4 regions of the Pseudomonas sp. GNP013 genome follow, and region 4 is predicted to be linked to each of the others. Evidence: predicted binding sites of a transcription regulator. Region 4 holds the regulator's gene; each other region holds the start of a gene.
What was found. The regulator FliA, encoded in region 4, starts transcription of late flagellar genes. The targets are predictions, from matches to a motif close to CTAAAGTTTNNNNNNNNNNNGCCGNTAA.
Positions count from the first base shown of each region.

Region 1: the regulator FliA is predicted to act here: its motif matches at 1,856-1,883, upstream of ACXX81_RS10720 (methyl-accepting chemotaxis protein).
Region 2: the regulator FliA is predicted to act here: its motif matches at 2,202-2,229, upstream of ACXX81_RS17045 (flagellar protein MotY).
Region 3: the regulator FliA is predicted to act here: its motif matches at 1,804-1,831, upstream of ACXX81_RS09840 (methyl-accepting chemotaxis protein).

Region 1 covers NZ_JBTGUT010000001.1:2,431,939-2,436,728, forward strand. Annotated here, with positions in the region: gene ACXX81_RS10715 (ABC transporter ATP-binding protein/permease) at 1-434, shown strand, start outside; gene ACXX81_RS10720 (methyl-accepting chemotaxis protein) at 458-1,813, opposite strand; gene ACXX81_RS10725 (RidA family protein) at 2,005-2,385, shown strand; gene ACXX81_RS10730 (peptidase U32 family protein) at 2,466-4,445, shown strand; gene ACXX81_RS10735 (DMT family transporter) at 4,513-4,790, opposite strand, start outside.
Region 2 covers NZ_JBTGUT010000001.1:3,864,797-3,869,586, forward strand. Annotated here, with positions in the region: gene ACXX81_RS17040 (argininosuccinate synthase) at 1-1,100, opposite strand, end outside; gene ACXX81_RS17045 (flagellar protein MotY) at 1,230-2,138, opposite strand; gene pyrC (dihydroorotase) at 2,295-3,341, shown strand; gene rnt (ribonuclease T) at 3,338-4,009, shown strand; gene ACXX81_RS17060 (peroxiredoxin) at 4,109-4,711, opposite strand.
Region 3 covers NZ_JBTGUT010000001.1:2,211,392-2,216,181, reverse strand. Annotated here, with positions in the region: gene ACXX81_RS09855 (NUDIX hydrolase) at 1-242, shown strand, start outside; gene ACXX81_RS09850 (hypothetical protein) at 441-599, opposite strand; gene ACXX81_RS09845 (histone-like nucleoid-structuring protein, MvaT/MvaU family) at 1,041-1,406, opposite strand; gene ACXX81_RS09840 (methyl-accepting chemotaxis protein) at 1,877-3,085, shown strand; gene ACXX81_RS09835 (response regulator) at 3,096-3,464, shown strand; gene ACXX81_RS09830 (STAS domain-containing protein) at 3,490-3,777, shown strand; gene ACXX81_RS09825 (chemotaxis protein CheA) at 3,819-4,790, shown strand, end outside.
Region 4 covers NZ_JBTGUT010000001.1:1,273,715-1,278,504, reverse strand. Annotated here, with positions in the region: gene ACXX81_RS05830 (chemotaxis protein CheA) at 1-1,568, opposite strand, end outside; gene ACXX81_RS05825 (protein phosphatase CheZ) at 1,580-2,368, opposite strand; gene ACXX81_RS05820 (chemotaxis response regulator CheY) at 2,387-2,761, opposite strand; gene fliA (RNA polymerase sigma factor FliA) at 2,928-3,668, opposite strand; gene fleN (flagellar synthesis regulator FleN) at 3,665-4,498, opposite strand; gene flhF (flagellar biosynthesis GTPase FlhF) at 4,604-4,790, opposite strand, start outside.

The sequences.
Region 1 (4,790 bases), 1.2 Mb from region 4:
CCCTCACCCTCTCGCAAAAGAACTACCTGCCCCTGGGCAGCCTGCGCGAAACCCTCTGGTACCCCAACCCCGCACCGGCCGAGCAGGACGCGGTGGTACAGCGGTTCCTCGACCAGCTCGACCTGGCGCACCTGGGCACGCAACTGGCCGAGGAGCGCGACTGGGCGCAGACCCTGAGCATCGGCGAGCAACAGCGCTGCGCCTTTGTGCGTGCGCTGCTGGCGCGGCCGGCGGTGCTGTTTCTCGACGAGAGCAGCGCGGCGATGGACGCGGCCAACGAAGCGCGTTGCTACCAGTTGCTCAAGGCAACGCTGCCGCAGACGATCCTCATCAGCGTTGGCCACAATGCCGCGCTGGAGCGGTTTCATGGGCAGGTGCTGGAGCTGCGCGACGAGGTGGAATGGGTACGCCGCGCGGTGAGGCAGCCGGTCTAGGCGCCCTCACTGGCACACGCTGATCAGCCCATCCAGCCCACGGCGGTCTTCGGAATCACCTCCGACTCGTCCAGTTTCGAGGCAAACATGCTCACCGCCTGCACCGCGTCGCTGGTGCTGGTGCGGATCTGCAGGATCACCGAACCGGCCTGGTCGGCCAGGCTGACGCCACGTTGCGCGCCTTCCTGAGTGGAATTCATGCTGGAGACCGCATCGCGGGTTTCCGAGAGGATCATGCCGATCATTTCGGCAATTTCGGCGGTGGAGCGGCTGGTGCGCCCGGCCAGTTGCCGGACCTCATCGGCCACCACTGCGAACCCACGGCCCTGGTCCCCCGCCCGCGCGGCCTCGATGGCGGCGTTGAGCGCCAGCAGGTTGGTCTGGTCGGCGATCCCGCGAATGGTGTTGACGATGGCGGTGATCTGCTCGGAACGCTCGCCCAACTGCCCCACCAGCTTGGCGGAAGCGCCGATGTTTTCGGCGATGCGGCGCATTTCCGTGGCGGTGTCGTGAATCACCTGGGTGCCGTGCTCGGCGAAGCGCTCGGTTTCGGACGAGATGTGATAGGCCCGGGAGGCGCCGCGTGAATCTTCCTCGAACTTCTCCACCCGCTCGGTGATGTCGCTGGCGAACTTGACGATCTTGATCAGTTTGCCGTCGCTGTCGAACACCGGGTTGTAGCTGGCCTCCAGCCACACCACGCGGCCATGCTTGCCCAGGCGCTTGAATTGGCCGGTGAAAAACTCGCCGTTGTTCAACCGACGCCAGAAGTCGGTGTATTCGTTGCTGTTGATCAACGTCGGCTCGCAGAACAGGCGGTGATGCTTGCCCTTGAGTTCTGCCAGTGAATAGCCCATCACGTTGAGAAAGTTGGGGTTGGCGTCGAGTACTTGGCCGCCGAGGTCGAACTCGATCACGGCCATCGCGCGGTCCAGCGCCACCAGTTTGCTGCGGGTGGCGGCCTCCTGCTCAACGTTGGCGGTGACGTCCAGGGCGTACTTGACCACCTTGAGCACCTGGCCACGCTCATCCAGCACCGGGTTGTAGCTGGCCTCCAGCCAGATCACCTTGCCGTTTGCGTCCACCCGTTTGAAGGTGCCCGACACAAACTTGCCGGCCCTGAGGTCCTGCCAGAACGTGGCGTAGGCCGGGCTGCCCGTGAGCGCCGGCAGACAGAAATCGCGGTGGGTCTTGCCGGCCAATTGCGCGGCGCTGTAGCCCAGGGTCCGCAGAAAGTTTTCGTTGGCGCGCAGCACCTTGCCGTTGAGATCGAATTCGACCACGGCCATGGAGCGCTCGAGCGCAGCAATCAGTCCTTTGTACTCGGTGACTTCGGCCGTCCTGGCCGCCAGTTCTGTCTTGAGTGATTTGTTGAACATGACGTGCCCTCAGCGCGCGGATAAACAGTTGTATCAATGCCGCTATCGGCCGCGAAATACGCGACTTTAAGCGGCTGGCCTGTTTATTTATTGACGTCAAAATAAGCGCCTGCAACGGCTGCCCGGGTTTGCCCCGGCGGGGCTTTTCAGGGACCATGGCGCCTCTGTTTTTTTGCCAACAAGAGGCGCCCATGGCCAATCACGACCTGTCCTTCACCCCTGATCCCGACGCCGACTCGATTTCCTCGGACGTTATCGGCTTCAACGGCATCCTGGTGTCCACCCAGATCCCGACCCACGCCGACGGCAGCCTGGAACTGGGCGACATCACCCTGCAAAGCGAATGCACCCTGCAAGCGCTGAAAGTGGCGCTGGAGAAGGCCGGCAGTTCGATGGACCGGGTGATGCACCTGACCATCTACCTCACCGACATGGCCGACCGCGCCGCTTTCAACGCGGTGTACACGCGCTTTTTCGCCAAGCCATGGCCGGTGCGTGCGGCAGTCGGCGTGGCTGAACTGGCCGTCAAAGGCATGCGCGTGGAAGTCACCGCCATGGCCGCCAAGGCCTGACAGCCCTGCGGTAGATGCCGGTCAGGCATTTCACGGCTACAATGCGCGCCTCAACCGTGACAAGCCTGACTAAAAAAACTATGTCCTTGCCCAAGCATCACCTTGAATTGCTCAGCCCGGCCCGCGATGTCGCCATCGCGCGCGAGGCCATCCTGCATGGCGCCGACGCCATCTACATCGGCGGGCCAAGCTTCGGCGCCCGCCATAACGCCTGTAACGAGGTGAGCGATATCGCTCAATTGGTGGAATTCGCCCATCGTTACCACGCGCGCGTCTTCACCACGATCAACACCATCCTGCATGACAACGAACTGGAGCCCGCGCGCAAGCTGATCCATCAGCTCTACGACGCCGGCGTCGACGCGTTGATCGTGCAGGACCTGGGCGTGATGGAGCTGGATATCCCGCCCATCGAGCTGCACGCCAGCACCCAGACCGATATCCGCACCCTGGCCCGCGCCAAATTTCTCGATCAGGCCGGTTTCTCGCAGCTGGTGCTGGCCCGCGAGCTGAACCTGCAGGAAATCCGCGCGATTGCCGACGAGACCGAGGCAGCCGTTGAGTTCTTCATCCACGGCGCTTTGTGCGTGGCGTTTTCCGGGCAGTGCAATATCTCCCACGCGCAGAACGGCCGCAGCGCCAACCGTGGCGACTGCTCCCAGGCCTGCCGCCTGCCGTACACCTTGAAGGATGATCAGGGCCGCGTCGTGGCCTTTGAAAAACACCTGCTGTCGATGAAGGACAACAACCAGAGCGCCAACATCCGCGCCCTGGTCGAAGCCGGCGTGCGCTCGTTCAAGATCGAAGGCCGCTACAAGGACATGGGCTATGTGAAGAACATCACTGCCTATTACCGCCAGCGTCTGGACGATGTGCTCGAAGACCGCACCGATCTGGCGCGCGCGTCCAGCGGGCGTACCGTGCATTTCTTCCTGCCCGATCCGGAAAAGACCTTTCACCGGGGCAGCACCGATTACTTTGTCAGCGACCGCAAGATCGACATCGGCGCCTTCGACACCCCGACCTTCACCGGCCTGCCGGTGGGCACCGTGGAAAAGGCCGGCAAGCGCGACTTGCAGGTGGTGACCCATGAACCGCTGTCCAACGGCGACGGACTCAATGTGCTGGTCAAGCGTGAAGTGGTGGGCTTTCGCGCCAACATCGCCGAGCCCAAGGGCGAGTTCGAGGAAGACGGGCAGAAGCGCTACCGCTACCGCGTCGAGCCGAACGAGATGCCCGCCGGCCTGCATCAACTGCGCCCGCACCATCCGCTGAACCGCAACCTGGACCACAACTGGCAACAGGCCCTGCTCAAGACCTCGGCCGAACGCCGTATCGGCCTGGCCTGGGTGGCGCGCCTGCGCGAAGAGCAGCTTGAAGTCACTGCCACCAGCGAAGAAGGCATCCGCGCCAGCATCACCCTGCCCGGCCCGTTTGGCGTGGCCAACAAGCCGGAACAGGCGCTGGACACCCTGCGTGACCTGCTCGGCCAGCTCGGTACCACCGAGTACCACGCCACCGATATCGCGCTGGATGCACCGCAGGCGTTCTTCATCCCCAACTCGCAACTCAAGGCCTTACGCCGTGAAGTGATCGAAGCCCTCACCGCTGCCCGTGTTGCCGCGCACCCTCGTGGCGGGCGCAAGGCCGAGACCACACCGCCGCCGGTGTACCCGGAAGCGCATCTGTCGTTCCTGGCCAACGTCTACAACCAGAAGGCCCGCGACTTCTACCACCGTCACGGCGTGAAGCTGATCGACGCCGCCTTCGAAGCCCACGAAGAAACCGGCGAAGTGCCGGTGATGATCACCAAGCACTGCCTGCGTTTCTCGTTCAACCTGTGCCCCAAACAGGCCAAGGGCGTGACGGGTGTGAAAACCAAAGTGGCGCCGATGCAGTTGATACACGGTGATGAAGTGCTGACGTTGAAGTTCGACTGCAAGCCCTGCGAAATGCACGTCGTTGGCAAGATCAAGGGGCATATCCTGGGGTTGCCGCAACCGGGCAGCGTGGTGGAGCATTTCAATCCGGAAAACATCATCTTCCAAGGCACGCACTAACACCTCTGTAGGAGCGAGCTCGCTCGCGAAAAACGCAAAAACACCGCGTTTAACCAGAACGCCAGCGTTACCGTTGGCGTTCTTCGCGAGCAAGCTCGCTCCGACCTGGGTTGAGTGGCCACCACCAGCCTCGCTGCAACCCGGCAGCCGCCAGCAGAATCGCCGCCACCCCCAGCCACTGCAGCCAGCCCAGGCGGTGACCAAAGGCAATCCAGTCCACAAAAATCGCCGCAATCGGGTAGATAAACGACAACGCCCCGGTGATGGCGGTCGGCAATTTCTGGATCGCCCCGTACAACAGCACATACATCAAGCCGGTGTGCACCACGCCTAGGGTGATCAACG
Region 2 (4,790 bases), 2.6 Mb from region 4:
TTGGCGTCGAACAGCGACTCCTCGGACTTGCGACCCGTGACGATCACGTTGCCCTTGTACAGCTTCAGACGCACCACGCCATTCACGTGGGCCTGGGAGGCGTCGATCATCTGTTGCAGCATCAAACGCTCAGGACTCCACCAGTAGCCGGTGTAGATCAGGCTGGCGTACTTGGGCATCAGTTCGTCTTTGAGGTGAGCCACTTCGCGGTCCAGGGTGATGGACTCGATAGCGCGGTGGGCACGCAGCATGATGGTGCCGCCGGGTGTCTCGTAGCAGCCACGGGACTTCATGCCCACGTAACGGTTCTCGACGATATCGAGACGGCCGATACCGTGCTCGCCGCCGATGCGGTTGAGGGTCGCCAGCACGGTGGCCGGGGTCATCTCGACGCCGTCCAGCGCGACGATGTCGCCGTTGCGGTAGGTCAGTTCCAGGTATTGCGGCTTGTCGGGAGCGTTCTCCGGGGAGACGGTCCACTTCCACATGTCTTCTTCGTGCTCGGTCCAGGTGTCTTCCAGCACGCCGCCTTCATAGGAGATATGTAGCAGGTTGGCGTCCATCGAGTACGGGGACTTCTTCTTGCCGTGGCGCTCGATCGGGATTGCGTGCTTTTCAGCGTAATCCATCAGCTTTTCACGGGACAGCAGGTCCCATTCACGCCACGGTGCAATCACTTTCACGCCTGGCTTGAGGGCGTAGGCGCCCAATTCGAAACGCACCTGGTCGTTGCCCTTGCCGGTCGCACCATGGGAAATGGCGTCGGCGCCGGTTTCGTTGGCGATTTCGATCAGGCGCTTGGCAATCAGCGGACGTGCGATGGAGGTACCCAGCAGGTACTCGCCTTCGTAGACGGTGTTGGCGCGAAACATCGGGAAGACGAAATCGCGGACGAACTCTTCGCGCAGGTCGTCAATGTAGATCTCTTTCACGCCCATGGCTTGCGCCTTGGCACGTGCCGGTTCGACCTCTTCGCCCTGACCCAGGTCAGCGGTGAAGGTCACCACTTCACAGTTATAAGTATCCTGCAGCCACTTGAGGATCACCGAAGTGTCCAGGCCGCCGGAATACGCGAGAACGACCTTGTTTACGTCGGCCATGCCATCACTCCACGGGGTTGTACGGAAAGGCGACGATTCTACCGATCAAAACCGTGAATTTACAGGGGCGCGACAGCAAATGAAGATAAAGCGACAGATTATGTCGACGGCGCGACCGAGGGTCGCACCTTATGAAGTGTGTGCCGGATTGCCTAGAGCGGTAGCCTGCGGTGCCGGTTTTTCGGGGGCCGCCACGCGTTCAAGCTGAATGTTCACACGACGGTTGCGCGCACGGTTGGCCGCGTTGGTGTTGGGCGCCAGCGGATAGCTTTCACCGTGGAATCGCAGGGTGATCTGCGACTCCGGGATGCCATTGGCCTTGAAGTAGTCCATCACCGCCAGGGCACGGCGGCGCGAGACGTCGCGGTTGGTCAGGCGATTGCCGCTGTTGTCGGAGTGACCGTTCAACTCCACATGGTTAACCGTGGGATCGGCTTTCAGGTACGCAAGAATCACCGACAGCTTCTGCCTGGCAGCAGAGTCCAGTTCAACGCCACCGCCAGGGAAGCCGACTTCGGTCTGTTTGACCTGGTCGTAATTCATCGGCAACAGCTTGGCGGTGCACACCTGATAGTCGTTGTAGGCCTTGTTGAATTTCACTGGCAACAGGCGAACCTCCGAGTAGCCGCCCTCGCGCCCGTAATGGCGCACAGTGGGGCTGCGCCCTTCCAGCAGGCCAGTGAACAGGCGCCCGGCCTGGGCCTGGGAACTGTTAAACAGCACATCGCCACTGCCGACCCGCACCGCGCCCAGATTGATATCGCCGCGCCCCGGCTGCCACGGTGCAGCGGCCGCCAGCAGCGTCGCCGAGCCTGCGCCGAGTGCACCGTTATAGGCTTTGAGGCGAAACGTCGCCTGCTCGCCGGCACGGCGCACGAACTCACCCGAGCCGAAATCGGTGATCGGCTGGGTCAGGCGGCACTCGAACTGATCGCCTTCCACCTTCCACTCAATGTTCTCCAGACGTGTCTGGAACGTGAGGGCCATTGCAGGCAGGCTGGCGAACACACTGAGCAGGGCTAGATAATGCTGGCGCACGGGCGGCTCCACTGGTTTCTACAACACATCAAGGCGTCATACGTCGTTAAGGCATACCCCCAGCTATCGGTCGCATCCTGCAAAACTTGATAGCGAGTGCCTGCAACAGTCTTTTCCGGTAGCATTCCCACCAGATTGACCCGCCTGGAATTCCCAATGTCCGACCGCCTGACCCTGCTGCGTCCCGACGACTGGCATATTCATCTTCGCGATGGTGCTGCGTTACCCCACACCGTGGCCGATGTAGCGCGCACGTTTGGCCGCGCCATCATCATGCCCAATCTGGTACCTCCGGTGCGCAATGCCGCGCAAGCCGACGCCTATCGCCAGCGCATCCTCGCTGCACGACCGGCCGGCAGCCACTTCGAACCGTTGATGGTGCTCTACCTCACCGACCGCACCCAGCCTGAAGAAATTCGCGAAGCCCGTGCCAGCGGTTTTGTGTACGCCGCCAAGCTGTATCCGGCGGGCGCCACCACCAACTCCGACTCCGGCGTGACCAGCATCGACAAGATTCTGCCGGCCATCGAAGCCATGGCAGAGGTCGGCATGCCATTGTTGATCCACGGTGAAGTCACCCGTGGCGACGTGGATGTGTTCGACCGCGAGAAGATCTTCATCGACGAGCACATGCGTCGCGTGGTCGAGCTGTTCCCGACCCTCAAGGTAGTGTTCGAGCACATCACCACCGCTGATGCCGTGCAGTTCGTCACCGAAGCCTCGGAAAACGTCGGCGCGACCATCACCGCCCATCACCTGCTGTACAACCGCAACCACATGCTGGTGGGCGGGATTCGACCGCACTTCTATTGCCTGCCGATCCTCAAGCGCAACACCCATCAGGTCGCCTTGCTGGACGCCGCCACCAGTGGCAGCCCGAAGTTCTTCCTCGGCACCGACTCGGCGCCCCACGCCCAGCATGCCAAGGAAGCCGCCTGCGGCTGCGCCGGTTGCTACACCGCATTTGCTGCCATCGAGCTGTACGCCGAAGCTTTCGAACAACGCAATGCGCTGGACAAGCTCGAAGCGTTCGCCAGCCTCAATGGCCCGCGCTTTTACGGCCTGCCGGCCAATACCGACCGCATCACCCTGGTCCGCGAAGACTGGACCGCCCCTGCCAGCCTGCCGTTTGGCGAGCTGACCGTAATCCCGCTGCGCGCCGGTGAAACACTGCGCTGGCGCCTGCTGGAGGAAAGCAAGTGAGTGAAGACCATTACGACGACGAACACGAGCACAGCGGTGGCGGCTCTCGCCATCCGATGGCCGAGCGGTTTCGCGGCTATCTGCCGGTTGTCATCGACGTAGAGACCGGTGGCTTCAACTGCGCCACCGACGCCTTGCTGGAAATTGCCGCCACCACCATCGGCATGGATGAGCAGGGTTTCGTGTTTGCCGAACACACGCATTTCTTCCGCGTCGAGCCGTTCGAAGGCGCGAACATCGAAGCGGCCGCCCTGGAGTTCACCGGAATCAAGCTCGACCATCCGCTGCGCATGGCGGTCAGTGAAGAAGCGGCGCTGACCGATATCTTCCGTGGCGTACGCAAGGCATTGAAAGCCAATGGCTGCAAACGCGCGATCCTGGTTGGCCACAACAGCAGCTTCGACCTGGGCTTCCTCAACGCCGCCGTGGCGCGCCTGGACATGAAGCGTAACCCGTTTCACCCCTTCTCCAGCTTCGACACCGCCACCCTCGCCGGCCTGGCCTATGGTCAAACGGTATTGGCCAAGGCCTGCCAGGCCGCCGGTATCGACTTTGACGGCCGCGAGGCTCACTCGGCGCGCTACGACACCGAGAAGACCGCCGAGCTGTTCTGCGGCATCGTTAACCGCTGGAAGCAGATGGGCGGCTGGGAAGACTTCGGCGACTGAGACGGGTGGCAGCAAGCCCACTCCGACAAAAGCCATTTCCCATGCATGCATAAAAAAACCGGCCCTCACAGGCCGGTTTTTTTGTACCTCGAATTCGGCTTACAGCTTGCCGGCGTTCTCGGTCAGGTAAGCCGCAACACCTTCGGTGGAAGCGGTCATGCCCTTGTCGCCTTTTTTCCAGTTGGCAGGGCAGACTTCACCGTGCTCTTCGTGGAACTGCAGCGCGTCGACCAGGCGGATCAGCTCTTCCATGTTACGCCCCAGCGGCAGATCGTTGATGATCTGCGAGCGCACAACGCCCTTGTCGTCGATCAGGAACGCGCCACGGAACGCCACGCCGCCTTCGGATTCAACGTCGTAGGCCTTGGCAATCTCGTGCTTCATGTCGGCAGCCATGGTGTATTTGACTTTGCCGATGCCGCCATCGTTGATGGCCGTGTTGCGCCACGCGTTGTGGGTGAAATGGGAGTCGATGGACACGGCAACCACTTCAACGTTGCGCGCCTTGAAATCGTCCATGCGGTGGTCCAGAGCGATCAGCTCGGACGGGCAGACGAAGGTGAAGTCCAACGGGTAGAAGAACACCAGGCCGTATTTGCCTTTGATGGCTTCAGACAGCTTGAAGCTGTCTACGATTTCGCCATTGCCGAGCACGGCAGGTACGTCGAAATCCGGGGCTTGTTTGCCGACGAGTACGCTCATTGGGTATCTCCTGATGTTAAGGGTGAAGATTGAAGTAACAGGACCGGCCTTGAGTCTGCCGCGTTCAAGCGACAGAGCT
Region 3 (4,790 bases), 940 kb from region 4:
TGATTGGCACGCTGGAAAGTATTTTTACCTACGCAGGCAAGCCAGGACACGAAATAGTCTTCGTCTACGATGCAAGGTTCGACGACGCAGAAGTCTATGAAAAACCCTGGCTGGAGGGCCATGAAAGCGATGGGGCAGCGTTTCAAGCCACATGGTGTTTTGGCTCAAGCTTCAATGCTGGATCTCAGTTAGTACCTGAGGGGCTCTCCGAGCTGCTCAAAAGAGCCTCGCTGTTAGGGTGAATGCAGAAGTAGAGCGCAGGCACACTGCTTCGATAACGATGCACGGCGTCGCGAATATTGATCCTGCAATACGCTTCAATACCAGCGATCTCAAAGGCCGCGTGGTGTCCCTCGCGACAATCTACAACTACAAATAGCTTATAAAAACGCGAAAGCCAGTCGCAGGCGACTGGCTCGAATGCAAGGGCTGCCAAGCACTTACGTTGAGCGGCCCTCGCTGCGGTTTTGTTGTTTTTTAACGCCTTTCCCGTTCTTTCGCTCGTATTGATGGTGGATAAACCACACGACCAGCACTACACCGGCCAGACCAAAAATAAACAGCAACAGCTCTATCGCGGGACCTTCATGTGAAAACATCTTTCGTTCCTCGTCCTGAAGTATCGCGCCGCAAAAACGGGCGCCTCCGAAATTGTTTGTAACAATTCATACATTTCCAGAGTAGACGCCAAAACTGTGCGTGACAACCCCGATGGCGCCAGAACCCTTGATCCAGACGTGTCAGTCGTCGAAAACCGTTGCTGCACCCGCATTGAAAAAAGTGCTGCAGTGCTCGTCTCAAGATGTTGCAAGCTCAGATGGGCAGCGACTCTATCGTCCACCTGCTGACGCTTCCGATGTTCAAGGAATACGCGCTGGTTTTCGGGATTTGGGTTTATAGCCTGCAGTTGCGCACTACTGGCTACTTTTCGAACACGTGATGGACAGACGTGTGTTATTGCGCGGAGCCCTGCCGACGCAATAATTAAAATTGAAGCCGAAAAAAAGGGGCCGTTGCGGGCCCCTTTGCACATTCGAGTATTACTTGCTCAGCCATGACTCGACAGTGTCGGCGCCATGTTCGGCTTTCCACTCTTTCAAGCCTTTGTGATTGCCACCCTTGGTTTCAATCGTCTCCCCCGTGTGCGGATTCTTGTAGACCTTTACCTGGCGGGCTTTGCGCGTGCCCGCCTTGGGCGCAGCCACCGGAGCACGTCGGCCGCTTTGCGGATCCAGCAGGTTGATCACATCCTTGAGGCTGTAGCTGTACTTGGCGAGCAAATCGCGAAGCTTGGTTTCGAATTCAATTTCTTTCTTAAGGCCGGCATCGCCTTTTAAGTTCTCCAGCGCTTGAAGTTGTTCAGCGAGATGTTTTTCGAGTTGGCGGAATTCGGCGAGCTTGGACATGGGCATTTCCTGGAGAGTGGATAATTGTGCGGCACATTCAAATGGACACTTGAATAAGGCAGAAGTATCAATCGAATGTAGCGCGCAACAACAGCGTTTATTTGCGGCGAGCTGACTTATTGTGGCGAGCAGGTTTGTTGTGGCGAGCGGGCTTATGGTGGCGAGCGGGCTTGCCCCGCGTTGGGGTGCGAAGCGCCCCCAATCGAGCAAAACGCGGTGTGCCTGATACGGCTCAGCGCCTCGCTTTGGGGCTGCTGCGCAGCCCAACGCAGGACAAGCCTGCTCGCCACAGGAAATCTGCGCTTAACTGAACGGCATTCCCGCTCGCCACGGTGCGATTTCGACACTGACCGGTCACACGAGGTTCATAAACCAGACGGAAGGCGCACGCCGACGTCTAAAGTTGTGACGCACCGCGCAGATAACCCCTATGTCGTTTACATCCGCAACACTGTTCAAGGATCGAACTCATGCCCCCGAGTCAACCCAGCCGTACTGCCCTTGCCGGTCATCCGCGTTTTCGTTGGTTCGCTTTCATCCCGGTCATCCCCGCTGTCATCTGGATACTGTCGCAGTCCACTGCCCCGGCCAACCTTGCGGCCTGCGCCGTGCTGGTGTTGATCGGCCTCGGCGCCTGCGCCTGGAGTGCCGGTGCCCAGCGCGACGCCGTGCAGCGCGCCGTCGCGCTGGCAGAGGATTCAGCGGCGCAGGCGGGCCTGCAGGGTGTGGATTCACGCACCCAGCTCGACGAGATCCTGCTCGGCGCCATGCCGATCTGGGCCAAACAGGTGGAAAGCTCGCGGCAGCAGACCGAAGACGCGATCGTGAGCCTGGCCAATCGGTTCACCGGGATTTCCACGCGTTTGCAGGACACCGTGCAGGCCTCGCAGCAGGCCGCCGGCGAGCTGGATGGGCAGGCCGCCGAGGGCGCGCTCAAAGAGCTGGCCAGCAGCGACAGCGAGCTGAGCCAGGTGATCGATTCGCTCAAGGCCACCCAAACCAGCCGTGACCAGACCCTGACCCAGGTGCGCAGCCTCACGGCCTATACCGGCGAGCTGCGCACCATGGCCGCCGATGTCGCGGCCATTGCCGCGCAGACCAACCTGCTGGCGCTCAACGCCGCCATCGAGGCCGCACGTGCCGGAGAAGCCGGTCGCGGCTTTGCGGTGGTGGCCGATGCGGTGCGCAGTCTGTCGAGCAAATCCAGCGAGACCGGCCAGCAGATGTCGGCCAAGGTCGACATCATCAACAACGCCATCACCCAACTGGTGCAGGCGGCATCCAGCAGCGCCGACCAGGACAGCCACTCCGTTGCCGCGTCCGAGCAGAGCATCCAGCAGGTGCTCGAGCGCTTCCAGAACATCACCGGGCGCCTGGCCGACTCCGCCGACCTGCTCAAGCAGGAAAGCTACGGCATTCGCGACGAGATGACCGAGGTGCTGGTCAACCTGCAGTTCCAGGACCGGGTCAGCCAGATCCTCAGCCACGTGCGTGACAACATGCACGCCCTGCACGAACACCTGTTGCAGGCCAGTCAGTCGCCGGACCAGGCGCTGGTCGTCGACGCGCGCCAATGGCTGGCGAGCATGGAGGCCACCTACGCCACCGACGAACAACGCCGCACCCACCATGGCGAAGCAGCCGCGTCACAGAATTCTCAAGACATCACCTTCTTTTAAGGAGCACACCATGGCGAAGAATGTATTAGTGGTCGACGACTCCAGCAGCGTGCGGCAAGTGGTCGGCATTGCCTTGAAAAGCGCCGGTTACGACGTGATCGAGGCCTGCGACGGCCGGGATGCGCTGGGCAAGCTCACCGGGCAGAAGGTCCACTTGATCATCAGTGACGTGAACATGCCAAACATGGACGGCATCACCTTCGTCAAGGAGGTCAAGAAGCTGGCCAACTACAAGTTCACGCCGATCATCATGCTGACCACCGAGTCCCAGGAATCGAAAAAGGCCGAAGGCCAGGCGGCGGGTGCCAAGGCCTGGGTGGTCAAGCCGTTCCAGCCGGCGCAGATGCTGGCGGCGGTGTCCAAACTGATCCTGCCCTGACCACTGGCGCCATGGAGGGCCTCCCATGCCGATTACCTGCGAAACCGTTGACGGCACCACCTGCGTGGGCATCGACGGTGAACTGACGATCTACACCGTGGCCGAGCTGGCCGCCGCGCTGATGCCGCAACTGGGCACGGCGCCGCGCCTGGCGCTTGACCTGTCCCAGGTCACCGAGATGGACGGCGCCGGCCTGCAATTGCTCGCGGTGATCCACCGCGAAGCCGAGCACCGCGGCACGGTCCTGAGCCTGGCCGGCCAGAGCCCGGCGGTCGAGCAAACCTTCACCTTGTGTGGCGGCGTCGCCTTCTAGCGCCCACCGCCCCGTTCAAAGCACGACAAAGGAGTGTCCAGGTGAGTATCAACCTCGATCAGGCACAACAGACGTTCATCGTCGAGGCACGCGAACTGTTGCAGGCCATGGAGCAATCCCTGCTGCAACTGGAAAGCGAGCCCGGCGATCAGGATGCCATCGGCGCGGTGTTCCGCGCCGCACACACCATCAAGGGCTCCGCCGGCCTGTTCGGCCTGGAGCCGATCGTGAGCTTTACCCACATCGTCGAAGACGTGCTCGACCGCCTGCGCGATGCCAGTGTGGCGGTGGACGCCGCGCTGATCGCAGTGCTGCTCAAGTCCGGCGATCACATGCTCGAGCTGATCGACGTGGTGGCCAGCCGAGGTGAAGCGCTGCAGGCACCTGCGCTGGAGCGCGAAGCGGTGCTGCGCCAGGCGCTGAGTGCCTATCAGGGCGCGGACCACGCGGTGGCCGGCGTGCCGATGACTGCCGTGGTCAACGACACCCAAGGCGACGTGCTGTGGCACATTTCCCTGCGTTTTGGCGTGGACGTGTTCCGCAACGGCATGGACCCGCTGTCCTTTCTGCGCTACCTCGACACCTTGGGCCAGATACTGCAGGTCACCACCCTGACCGACCGCCTTCCGCCCTTGGACAGCTGGGACGCAGAGAGCTGCTACCTGGGCTTTGAGATCGACCTGCGCTCGGCGGCCAGCCACGCCACGCTCAATGAAGTCTTCGACTTCGTGCGCGACGACTGTGAAGTGCACATCAGCGCCATCGACGACACGCCGTTTGAGGAACCACCCAGCGGCATCGAACTGGTGGCGCAATCGGAACACTTGACGCCGGCGCCCCAGCGTGTGGCGACGAGCAGCGAAGCAAAACCCCGCGACGGCAACTATGTAAGGGTCAACGCCGACAAACTCGACGAACTGATCAACCTGGTCGGCGAACTGGTGATCGCCAGCGCCGGCGCCAGCCTGCTGGCGCGCTCGTGCAACAACGACCCGTTGCAGGAGGCCACGTCC
Region 4 (4,790 bases):
ATTGCCGGGTCCATCCCTTTGCCGTCGTCGGTGATCGACAGCAGGATATGATCGCCCTCCTGCTCGGCCGCCAGAATCACCTTGCCGTTGCGCGACTTGCCTGCCGCTTCACGTTCTTCAGGGGTTTCCACGCCGTGGTCGACGGCGTTGCGCACCAAGTGGACCAACGGGTCGGCCAGGGCCTCGACGAGGTTCTTGTCGAGGTCGGTTTCTTCGCCCACCAGTTCCAGGTTGATTTCTTTCTTGAGCTGGCGTGCCAGGTCGCGAACCAGACGCGGGAAGCGGCCAAAGACTTTCTTGATCGGCTGCATGCGCGTTTTCATCACCGCGGTCTGCAGGTCGGCGGTGACCACGTCGAGGTTCGACACGGCCTTTTGCATGGCTTCGTCGCCACTGCTCAGGCCCAGGCGCACCAGGCGGTTACGCACCAGCACCAGTTCGCCCACCATGTTCATGATGTCGTCCAGGCGCGCGGTGTCTACCCGTACGGTGGTCTCGGCTTCGGTGGTGACCGGCTTTTCGGCCACGGCGGCAGCCGGGGCGCGTGCAGGTGCTGCGGCAGGTGCCGGTGCGGGCTTGGCGGCTGGAGCGGCTGCCGGTGCAGGTGCAGGTGCAGATTTGGCGGCCACAGGCGCAGCAGTCGCCGCTGCGGCCGGGGCCACTTCGGTGAACTTGCCCTTGCCGTGCAATTCGTCGAGCAACGCCTCGAATTCGTGATCGCTGATCAACCCGTCGCCGGCCGGTGCTGCGCTGGCTGCCGGAGCGGCTGGCGCGGCGGCAGGCGCCGTCGCGGCGACTTCCGGCAAGGCATCGACAGCAAAGGTGCCCTTGCCGTGCAATTGATCGAGCAAGGCTTCGAATTCGTCATCGGTGATATCGGTGCTGGCGCTCGCTGCGGCTGCGGGCGGCGCGGCGACCGGTGCCACGGCGTCGGCAGCGAACTGACCCTTGCCATGCAACTGGTCGAGCAGCGATTCGAACTCGGCGTCGGTGATGTCTTCGCTGGTTGGCGCGGCAGGTGCAGCAACCGCTGGCTGTGGCGTCTGCGGTGCTTCGGCCTCGGCCTTCACGGCGTTGAGCGAATCGAGCAACTGTTCGAACTCGCTGTCGGTGACATCCGCCTCGGGCTCAGGCTCGGCCACCGGCGCAGGTGCAGCTTGTACAGCCGGCGCCTCGGCAGCCGGCTCTGCCAGGCGCGCCAGGGCGGCCAGCAGTTCCGGAGTGGCGGCGGTGATCGGGGCACGTTCACGCACTTCGCTGAACATGCCGTTGACCGCATCCAGTGCTTCGAGAATCACGTCCATCAACTCCGAGTCGACCTGCCGTTCACCCTTGCGCAGGATGTCGAACACGTTCTCGGCGATGTGGCAGCACTCAACCAGCTCATGGAGCTGGAGGAAGCCGGCGCCCCCTTTTACAGTGTGAAAACCGCGAAAAATTGCATTGAGCAGGTTCGCATCATCCGGTCGGCTTTCCAGCTCGACCAGTTGTTCGGACAGTTGCTCTAAAATTTCGCCGGCCTCTACAAGGAAATCCTGAAGGATTTCTTCATCGGCGCCGAAGCTCATGTGGGTGCTCCTTAGAAGCCTAAACTGGATAACAGGTCATCGACATCATCCTGACCTGACACAACGTCTTCACGTTTATCGGCATGAATCTGCGGACCTTCACCCTTGGCGAGATGTTTTTGTGGATCTTTTTCCGAGAGGATCGCCGCGCGGTCATGTTCGATGCCGGCAAAACGATCGACCTGCCCGGCCATGAGCACCAGTTTGAGCAGGTTGCTTTCCACTTCGGTGACCAGTTGGGTCACGCGCTTGATCACTTGACCGGTGAGGTCCTGGTAATCCTGGGCCAGCAAAATATCGTTGAGGTTGCTCGCCACCGTGCGGTTTTCCTGTTCGCTGCGCGACAGAAAACCGTCGACCCGACGGGCCAGTTCACGAAACTCTTCAGCACCGACTTCGCGACGCATGAAGCGGCCCCAGTCGTGGCTAAGCGCTTGAGCCTCGGTGGCCATGCCATTGACCAGAGGCGTGGCGTTTTCCACCAGGTCCATGGTGCGGTTAGCCGCCGCTTCGGTCAGCTTGACCACATAGGACAGGCGTTCGGTGGCGTCGGTGATCTGCGAAATTTCTTCGGCCTGGGGCATGTGCGGGTCAATCTGGAAATTGACGATCGCACTGTGCAGCTCGCGCGTGAGCTTGCCCACTTCCTGGTACAGGCCGCGGTCACGGGTCTGGTTAAGCTCATGGATCAACTGCACCGCGTCGCCGAAATGACCTTTTTCAAGGCTGTCGACCAACTGGTGAGCATGTTTTTTCAGGGTCGACTCAAAATCGCCCAATGTTGTTTCTTTATGCTCCATAGCTCCCCCGCGATGGCATTAGCCGTGGATGCGTTCGAAGATTTTTTCGATCTTCTCTTTTAGCGCCAATGCAGTGAATGGCTTGACCACGTAACCGTTTACCCCGGCCTGGGCGGCTTCGATAATCTGTTCACGCTTGGCTTCGGCGGTCACCATCAGTACAGGCAGGCTGCGCAGCTTTTCGTCGGCGCGCACATGGCGCAACAAGTCGATGCCAGTCATGCCCGGCATGTTCCAGTCGGTTACCAGAAAGTCGATGCTGCCGCTGTTGAGGATCGGAATCGCCGTAATGCCGTCGTCCGCCTCGACCGTGTTGGTGAACCCAAGGTCACGCAACAGGTTTTTTATGATCCGCCGCATCGTTGAGAAGTCATCAACGATGAGGATTTTCATGTTCTTGTCCAATTCGACCTCCAAGCAGTCTTAAACGCGCCCAGCACCTGGACGCGCCATTTCAATCAACAGGCGTTACACAAAAAGGACTGCCGGTCCACCACGGGTCGACCCCGCGAAGGTCGTGACCCTCGCGGTATCGTCTGCAGTGTCCCCACACTGCCTGTCAGCGCGCGCGCCACTCTCCCAAACGCCCCCGCAAACGGGCTGCGCACTGGCTATGCAACTGGCTGACACGCGATTCGCTGACCCCCAGGACCTCACCGATTTCCTTGAGGTTCAGCTCTTCGTCGTAGTACAGCGCCAGGACCAGGCGCTCACGCTCCGGCAAGTTGGCAATGGCTTCCGCCAGTGCGCCCTGGAAACGTTCATCTTCCAGGTCGCGTGACGGTTCCATATGCGCACTCGCGCCGTCCTCGTGCAGCCCTTCGTGTTCGCCGTCCTGCAACAGGTCGTCGAAACTGAACAGGCGGCTGCCCAAGGTATCGTTCAAAATCCCGTAATAATCATCGAGACTCAATTGGAGTTCGGCCGCAACTTCGTGATCTTTAGCGTCGCGACCGGTTTTTGCTTCAATTGAGCGAATTGCGTCACTGACCATCCGCGTATTGCGGTGCACCGAACGCGGCGCCCAATCCCCTTTACGCACTTCATCGAGCATCGCGCCACGTATGCGAATACCCGCATACGTCTCGAAACTGGCGCCCTTGCTCGCGTCGTACTTGGTCGACACTTCGAGCAGGCCGATCATGCCGGCCTGGATCAGGTCTTCGACCTGCACACTGGCCGGAAGGCGTGCCAGCAGGTGATAGGCAATGCGCTTGACCAGCGGCGCATAGCGCTCGATCAATTCGCCCTGGCTGTCGCGTGCCGATTTTTTATAGAGGTTGTAGCCGCTGGATGTCATAGCACAGGACCCGCGCTTGTCTGATGCACCAATCGCTCGACGAAGAACTCCAGATGCCCACGCGGGTTGGCGGGCAGCGGCCAGGTATCGACCTTCTGGGCAATCGCCTTGAATGCCAGCGCACACTTGGAACGCGGGAATGCTTCGTAGACCGCACGCTGTTTTTGCACAGCCTTGCGCACGCATTCGTCGTAGGGAACTGCGCCAACGTATTGCAGGGCGACATCGAGAAAACGATCCGTGACCTTGGTCAGCTTGGCGAACAGGTTGCGCCCTTCCTGCGGGCTCTGGGCCATGTTGGCCAGCACGCGGAAGCGGTTCATGCCGTAGTCACGGTTAAGCAGTTTGATCAGGGCGTAGGCGTCGGTGATCGAAGTGGGCTCGTCGCACACCACCAGCAGCACTTCCTGCGCGGCGCGCACAAAGCTGACCACGGACTCGCCGATGCCGGCGGCGGTGTCGATCACCAATACGTCGAGGTTGTCGCCGATATCGCTGAACGCCTGGATCAGGCCGGCATGCTGCGCCGGGCTCAGGTGCACCATGCTCTGGGTGCCGGAGGCAGCCGGCACGATGCGGATCCCGCCGGGCCCCTGCAGCAGCACATCGCGCAGCTCACAGCGCCCTTCGATCACATCGGCAAGGGTATGTTTGGGGGTCAGCCCCAGCAGAACGTCCACGTTCGCCAGGCCCAGGTCAGCGTCCAGCAGCATGACGCGACGGCCAAGCTCTGCCAGGGCCAGGGACAAATTCACTGACACGTTAGTTTTCCCGACGCCACCTTTGCCGCCGGTCACCGCGATCACCTGTACGGGATGCATGCTGCCCATTTTATTTCTTTACCTTGTCTTGCTTAGACGCAGGCTACATGGCTTGGCCGCTTGAATCGCTTGCAGACCATCGATGTAGGTACATTTCACGGTGTTCATCCTGCCTCAACCGACCCGTTTTGCCGGGTTGTGGTAAAGGTCGGCGAACATATCAGCCATCGCTTCCTCGCTAGGCTCGTCTTGCATTTGCACACTCACGGCACGGCTGACCAACTGATGACGACGCGGCAGATGCAGATCATCCGGGATTCGCGGGCCGTCGGTCAGGTAGGCGACCGGTAATTCATGACTG